3 regions of the Streptomyces sp. NPDC004561 genome follow, and region 1 is predicted to be linked to each of the others. Evidence: riboswitches for the same ligand, from Rfam matches in the RefSeq annotation. Region 1 holds a riboswitch; each other region holds the start of a gene.
The links. A riboswitch is a leader RNA that binds a small molecule or an ion and turns the genes downstream of it on or off. The one in region 1 is predicted to bind cobalamin.
Positions count from the first base shown of each region.

Region 2: it holds a riboswitch for cobalamin, as region 1 does, so the genes downstream of both, ACWEN3_RS04240 (ribonucleoside-diphosphate reductase subunit alpha) here and ACWEN3_RS26810 ((2Fe-2S) ferredoxin domain-containing protein) in region 1, are expected to answer to the same signal.
Region 3: it holds a riboswitch for cobalamin, as region 1 does, so the genes downstream of both, ACWEN3_RS30735 (cobalamin biosynthesis protein) here and ACWEN3_RS26810 ((2Fe-2S) ferredoxin domain-containing protein) in region 1, are expected to answer to the same signal.

Region 1 covers NZ_JBSGDB010000233.1:9,078-11,325, forward strand. Annotated here, with positions in the region: gene ACWEN3_RS26800 (CbtA family protein) at 1-261, opposite strand, end outside; gene ACWEN3_RS26805 (CbtB domain-containing protein) at 284-505, opposite strand; cobalamin riboswitch at 541-683, opposite strand; gene ACWEN3_RS26810 ((2Fe-2S) ferredoxin domain-containing protein) at 818-1,216, opposite strand; cobalamin riboswitch at 1,278-1,398, opposite strand; gene ACWEN3_RS26815 (universal stress protein) at 1,640-2,206, shown strand.
Region 2 covers NZ_JBSGDB010000018.1:6,455-8,702, forward strand. Annotated here, with positions in the region: gene ACWEN3_RS04240 (ribonucleoside-diphosphate reductase subunit alpha) at 1-952, opposite strand, end outside; cobalamin riboswitch at 1,078-1,202, opposite strand; gene ACWEN3_RS04245 (GNAT family N-acetyltransferase) at 1,255-1,761, opposite strand; gene mctP (monocarboxylate uptake permease MctP) at 1,836-2,248, opposite strand, start outside.
Region 3 covers NZ_JBSGDB010000297.1:3,124-5,371, reverse strand. Annotated here, with positions in the region: gene ACWEN3_RS30740 (cobyric acid synthase) at 1-339, opposite strand, end outside; gene ACWEN3_RS30735 (cobalamin biosynthesis protein) at 336-1,280, opposite strand; cobalamin riboswitch at 1,381-1,522, opposite strand; gene ACWEN3_RS30730 (hypothetical protein) at 1,675-1,902, opposite strand; gene ACWEN3_RS30725 (anion permease) at 1,940-2,248, opposite strand, start outside.

The DNA.
Region 1 (2,248 bases):
CGCGAAGCAGAAGGCGAGCGCCGCGATACCGCCGAACGCGACCCCGTAGACGAGGACGCCGGTGGCCAGGCCGGCGGTGGACTGCAGGGAGCGGGAGACGACTTCCATCTCGTGCTCGTGGGAGTGGGCCTCCTCGAAGCTGATCGCCTTGTCGACGCTCGGCTCTCCGAGGAGATAGGCCACGATCAGGGCGAGCCCGCCGGCCGCGAGGCCGGCGAGCATCCCCCGTACGAGAAGGTTCCGTACGGTTGCTGAGTTCATGGGCGTGCGCTGTCCCCTCGCGTCAGTGGCAGGGGAAGCCGAGCAGGTGGCGCGCGTCGTGCACCCACTCATGGACGTCCGTGCCGCTGAACACGGAGGTGGCGCCCTGTTCGGCGCCGACGAAGTACAGCAGGACCAGCATCAGGATGCCGAAGAAGACCGCCCAGGGAGCTATCGCCTTCAGCGGCAGCTTGGTGGGGAGGGCGGGGGTGGTGGCTGTCGGCCGGGCGACGGTCTGCGCCATGGCAGGACCTCCTCTGGGAGTTCGCGTCCCATCTCGGTGGTGCACAGGACGACGGCCACGGGTCTGACTCACGAGCACCCTCGGGTGCCCGCATACAGTGGCGCGACCGTGCCGGATTCCCACCGGCTTCCGTCTCGCCGTCGTCGATATCGGACAGACCGTACCGCGTGGCGCGCACGCGGCCAAGACGGCGTCCGCCCGGCGTGATCTTCCTCTCCCACCTGTCACGCAGACGTCCGCCCCTCCGCCCGGCGTCGCCAACATCGCCTGGAACGGGCGCCGTTCGCGCGACGCCGTGGAGGCCGCACGGGCTCAGGGGTCCGCGCGGCGCCGCGGAGGCGTGAAGGTGTAGAGGTCGAGGATGTCCGGCAGGGCGGCCACGCCCGGGCCGCCGGCCCGCACCCAGGCGGCGATGTCCTCGGTCGCGTCGGGATCGTTGACGAGTCCCAGCCAGACGGGCCGCGCACCGGCTGCCCGTCCCGCGGCGGACGGCTGTACGACGACGACGTTGGCCTGGTCGCACACGTCGAGGCAGTCGGAGACGCGCACCGGAACCTCCGCCCGCAGACGCGCGGTCTGCGCCGCGTGATCCACCCCGGTCACCTTGGGACTGCCGCAGCAGCAGTCCCGGCACACGACGACCCGGCACGGCACCGGACCGCTTTCGTCCGCCGTCCCGCCTGATGTCTCCTGCGCCGGCTTCTCGGGCATGCCACGCCCCTCCCCTCCCGGGGAGATCCGCCCCGGTGTTCGTCGAGGAGGCGACCGCGTGAGTCTCCTGGCTCCCGGATCGTCGCTCGCCCCGCCTTCCCGCCCGGGTCGGGGCGGTGGCCTGCCGGAACTCGCTGACCGGTCACAGTGGCGGGACCGCGCCGGATTCACACCGGCTTCCTCGGACCGCCGTCGCCTTATGTCGCCGATCATCATCCCATCACCGGCGCCCCACGCCCGCCCGCCTCCGGGAGAGGACGCCGGCGCACCTGGCGCAACGGCGTGGCAGCGGCCGTCAGAAGGGCGGCAAGACTTTGCGCGAGGGCTGTTCGAAGTCCCGGAACAGAGGTGAGATGGAAGCGGTTCCATGGAGGATCGCCGGCTGTGCAGCCTTCGGCCGGCGGGTGGAGAACGGTGAATGCGATGTCAGAGTCCAGACCGCCCTCAGCCGCCCGTGTCGTGGTGGGAGTCAGCGGGTCGCCGGGGAGCCTCCACGCGCTGGGCCGTGCCGCCGGCGAGGCACGGCGCCGGGGGGCCGAGCTCTGGCCTGTGCTGGCCTGGGAGCCGCCTGAGGGTGATCTCGCGGCCCGCAGGTTCCCGGCCGCGGCCGCCATGGTCGGGGAGTGGGAGCGGCTGGCCGAGGAGAGGCTCGCCCGGGCGCTGTGCGAGGTGTTCGGCGGCACGGATCCCGGGGTGCCGGGGCAGGCGCTCGTCGTACGGGGCACTCCCGGGCCGGCGCTGGTGCGGACCGCCGACCGGGACGACGACATCCTCGCGATCGGCGCCGGTCGGCGCGGCCGGCTGCACCGCGCCCTGTGGCCGTCGGTCGGCCGCTACTGCCTCGCGCACGCCGCCTGCCCCGTCCTCGTGGTGCCGCCGTCCCCGCTCCAGGCCGTGCTGGCGGCGGCCCACCGCCGCAACATCTGGCGGCTGCGGCTGGACACCGGCCATGTGGAGCGCGAGTTCGAGATCCTGCCGCCCGACTCCTGAGGGATGCCGTGAGGGCGCGACCCGATTCCGGCTGCTCAGGCC
Region 2 (2,248 bases), on a different contig from region 1:
GCAGCTCCAGGAACTCCTCGATGTCGGAGTGCCAGGTCTCCAGGTACACCGCGGCCGCGCCCTTGCGCCGGCCGCCCTGGTTCACGGCGGCGACCGAGGCGTCGAGGGTCTTCAGGAACGGCACGATGCCGTTGGAGTGCCCGTTGGTGCCCCGGATCAGCGAACCGCGGCTGCGGATGCGGGAGTACGACAGACCGATGCCGCCGGCGTGCTTGGAGAGGCGGGCGACCTGGTGGTAGCGGTCGTAGAGGGAGTCCAGCTCGTCCAGCGGGGAGTCCAGCAGGTAGCAGGACGACATCTGGGGGTGCCGGGTGCCGGAGTTGAAGAGCGTGGGGGAGGAGGGCAGGTAGTCGAGGCGGCTCATGAGCCCGTAGAGCGCGGCGACCTCGTCGACGGAGCGGACGGTGTCGTCCTCGGCCAGACCGGCGGCGACCCGCAGCATGAAGTGCTGGGGCGTCTCGACGACCCTGCGGGTGATCGGGTGCCGCAGCAGGTAGCGGCTGTGCAGGGTGCGCAGCCCGAAGTAGCCGAAGCGGTCGTCGGCGGCCGGGTCGATCAGCAGGTCCAGCCGCCCGGTGTGCAGCCGCACGAACTCGGCGGTCCGGTCGGCGATCAGGCCCTCCCGGTGGCCGACGGCCACGGACTCGGTGAACGACGTCACGCCCTGCGAGGCGGCCTCGGCGCGGATGGAGACGGTCAGCAGCCGGGCGGCCAACCGGGAGTAGGCGGGGTCCTCGGAGATGAGTCCCGCGGCGGCCTCCGTGGCCAGCTCGCGCAGCTCCGACTCGTCCGCGCGGGCGGACCGGCCGCGCAGCGCGGCGGCGGCGACCCGGCCGGGGTCGGCGTCGGGGAGGTCGGCGGTCAGCTCGGTCAGGGTCCGCAGCAGCGCGGCACCGGGTCCGTCGTTCTCCAGACCTGTGGCTGAAGCCGGTTCGGCTGGCGCGATGGTCACGTGGGGCTCTCCCTCGCTCGGCACGCGGGCCTGGCGGAGGGCAGAGGGCAGTCACGAGCGCACACGGCGTCGCGTCCACCGGCCCACTCCACGAGGCCCGGACGTCTCAGGGCACCCGGACCGGACGGCCGGGTGCGCTGCCGGCAGGTCCTCGGACTTGAACAGGCGTGCGGATGCACGCAAGTACACCGTTGCGGGACAGTTCCGGATTCGCACCGGATTCCCCTGCGGCGACAGCGAGCATGAGCATACATCTAGTGTCGGGCTGTCGTGTCACCCCCAGATGTTGTGTCGCTCCGGCTTCACAGCGTCAACTTGTAGGTGAGGAGCGTGATGTCGTCCAGGTGCGGCACGGGATTCCAGTCCCGCTCGGGAGTGCGAACGAAGCCGAGGCGTTCGTAGAGCCGATGGGCGGTGTGCATGGCGCGCCGGCTCGACAGGACGACGGAGACGCAGCCTTCCGTGGTGCGGGCGCGCTCGACGCAACCTCTGACGAGGGCCTCGCCGACGCCCTTCCCGCGCGCCCCGTGCCCGACGGCCAGGGCGCGGATCTCCGCCTCCCCGGGGCCCGCGATGTCGGCGACGGGGCCGCCGCCGGGGACGAAGGTGACGCCGCCGAGCGGTTCGCCGTCCCGGACCGCCACGAGCACCTCGGCCGCGGCGGCCCGCCGCGCGACGTCCCTCAGCACGGGCAGGTACTCGTCGTCCTCGCCGTAGTCGAGGAGGCCGTCGTCGAGGTAGGCCCGGGCGGTGATCTCACCGAGGGAGCCGTACTCGTCGGGTGTGGCGTGCCGGATCAGGAAGTCCATGGGACCGAGTCTGCTGGAGGAGTACGGCGACGGGCCGCCGGTTTTTCTCCGGCGGCCCGTCGTACGGCGGTGGTTCAGTGACCGGTGCCCGCGGTCGCGGGCGGAAGCTCCACCTGGACACCGGGGTCGCCCGCGTCCGCCGTGTAGTCGTCCGGCCTGGTCTCGTCGACGCCCTCGGGGGCCTTCAGGGCCTTCAGGACGAAGGTGAGGACCACGGTCACCACGACGTTGAGCACGAAGGCCGTGAGGCCGATGTAGCCGATCTCGCCGATGCCCGGGATCTCCTTCGCCGAACCACCGAAGTGCTTCTGGGTCGGCGAGGCGACGCCGTACGCGGCGACCGTGCCGTAGACCATGCCGACCGCCCAGCCGGCGAGCAGGGCCCAGCGGTGGAACCAGCGGGTGAACAGGCCGCCGACCAGGGCCGGGAAGGTCTGCAGGATCCAGATGCCGCCCAGCAGCTGGAAGTTGATGGCGACCGTCTTGT
Region 3 (2,248 bases), on a different contig from region 1:
GAGCAGGCGCTGCTGCCGCCCGCCGTGGTACCCGCGCGCGCTCAGCTCGCCCACGGGCTTGCCGAGCAGCACCACCTGGCTGCTCTGCTCCCCGCCCGGCTTGAGCAGCACCGGGTTCATCAGCGCGGTCGGCTCGATCCGGCACGCCTGGGCCTGCATGGCCTGGGCCCGCCCGATCTCCGCCCCCTCGCGGGTCACGAAGGAGTTGAGGGACATGTTCTGCGCCTTGAACGGCGCGACCTTCACGCCCTGGCGCACCAGCCACCGGCAGATCCCGGCCGTCACGACGCTCTTGCCGGCGTCGGAGGTGGTGCCGGCGACGAGGAGACCACCGTTCACTTCACACGTCCCTTCACGAGTCGGCGCGCGGCGACGGTGACGCCGAGCGCGAGCAGGCCGACGCGGCGGGAGAGCCGTACGGCCCGGTCGACGTCGGTGGCCCTGACGGCCCGTCCGGTGGCGCCGTTCAGCACGGGGCGGTGTTCGACACGGCCGCCGTAGGACAGGGTTCCGCCGAGGCGCACGCCGAGGGCGCCCGCGAAGGAGGCTTCGACGGGCCCGGCGTTGGGGCTCGGGTGCCGTGCCGCGTCCGCCCGCCACGCCCGTACGGCGCCCCGCGGATCGGGACCGGCCAGGGCGGCGAGTACGGCGGTCAGCCTGGCCCCCGGCCAGCCGGCGAGGTCGTCGAGGCGGGCCGAGGCCCAGCCGTAGCGGCGGTGGCGGGGGGACCGGTGACCGACCATCGCGTCGAGGGTGTTGACGGCCCGGAACCCGAGCAGCCCCGGCACTCCGGCCACGGCGCCCCACACCAGGGCGCCCACCACGGCGTCGGAGGTGTTCTCGGCGACGGACTCGACCACGGCCCGGGCGATGCCGTCGGCGTCCAGGGCCTGCGGGTCCCGGCCGCACAGGTGGGGCAGCCGGGCCCGTGCCGCCTCGACGTCCCCGGCCTGAAGGGCCCGCCCGACGGTCCGCGCCTCCCGGGCGAGGGAGGTGCCGCCGACGACGGCCCAGGTGGCGGCCGCGGTCAGCGCGACCGTGACGGCGGGGGAGGGGCGTACGGAGCGTGCGGCGACCGCGCCGAGCGCGACGGCGCCACCGGCGCACACGACGGTGTGCAGGGCGCCCCAGCCGCGGTGGTCGTGCCACAACGCGCGTTCCACGGCAGCGGCCGCCCGCCCGAACACGGCGACCGGATGCCCGTGGCGGGGATCGCCGAGGAGCAGGTCACCGAGGAGGCCGGCGGCGGCGCCGTACGCGTATGTGCGATCGGCACCCATCGGCTCAGCCGGCCGTGGGCACAGGAGCGGTCCTGGTACTGGTCCTTCGGCAGCCGAGCATCACGACACGTGTCCTCACTCAGGGTGTCCACGCCCTGGTTCGACGAGATCCGGCGGTGAGAGTTCCTGGCTTCCGGGGTGTTCTTCCCCGGTGACAGTGGCGGGACCGCGCCGGATTCGCACCGGCTTCCTCTCCTGCCGCCGTAGATGGCCTGGGCAGTCCACCACGCGCCCGGAACGGCCGTCAACCTGCCGTTGACCTGCGAGGGGAGAGTGTGCCGATCCCCACACCGTGGGACTGCCGGATACGCGAGAGGCTCCCCTCCACACCAGGTGGAGGGGAGCCTCTCGGGGTTTTCCGGGGTGCCGGGTCAGCCTCGGCCCTGATCCTCGGTCAGGCCTTGACCACGATCAGGTAGAAGCCGTACGCCACCGCCGCCGCGCAGGCCGCGAAGCAGACGTAGGCGCCGGTGACGGCGAGGGCGGCGGAGTCGCCCTGGGCCGCGGCCTGCTCGCGCCGGGCCAGGCCCCTGATGCCGAGGGTGAACAGGGCCACCAGGCCCACGGTGGCCACGAGGCTGACGCCGAAGACGGAGCCGATGGCCGCCCAGTCGATCTTCATGGGGATGCTTCCTTAGTAACCGGAGGAGTGACCGGGGTCAGACGGTGGCGGCCGGGGGAACGGCGGGGGCCGGTTCGGCGGCCGGGGCGGCGATCGTGGCCGTCAGGTCGCCGGTGACCGTGCCCACCGGGGGCGGGGTCACCGCGGCGATGGCGGCGGTCACCACGCCGGCCGGCTCCGCGGTCTCGTCGACGGCGTTGACGTTGGTGTGGTCGATGACCTCGCGGCGGGACAGCTTCCAGATCGTGGCGCTCGCGGCGACCAGGAAGACGGCGACGACCGCGGTGCCCCAGCCACCCAGGGCCGTGACGGACTCGGCGCCCGCGCCGACCAGAGCGGCGGCCGG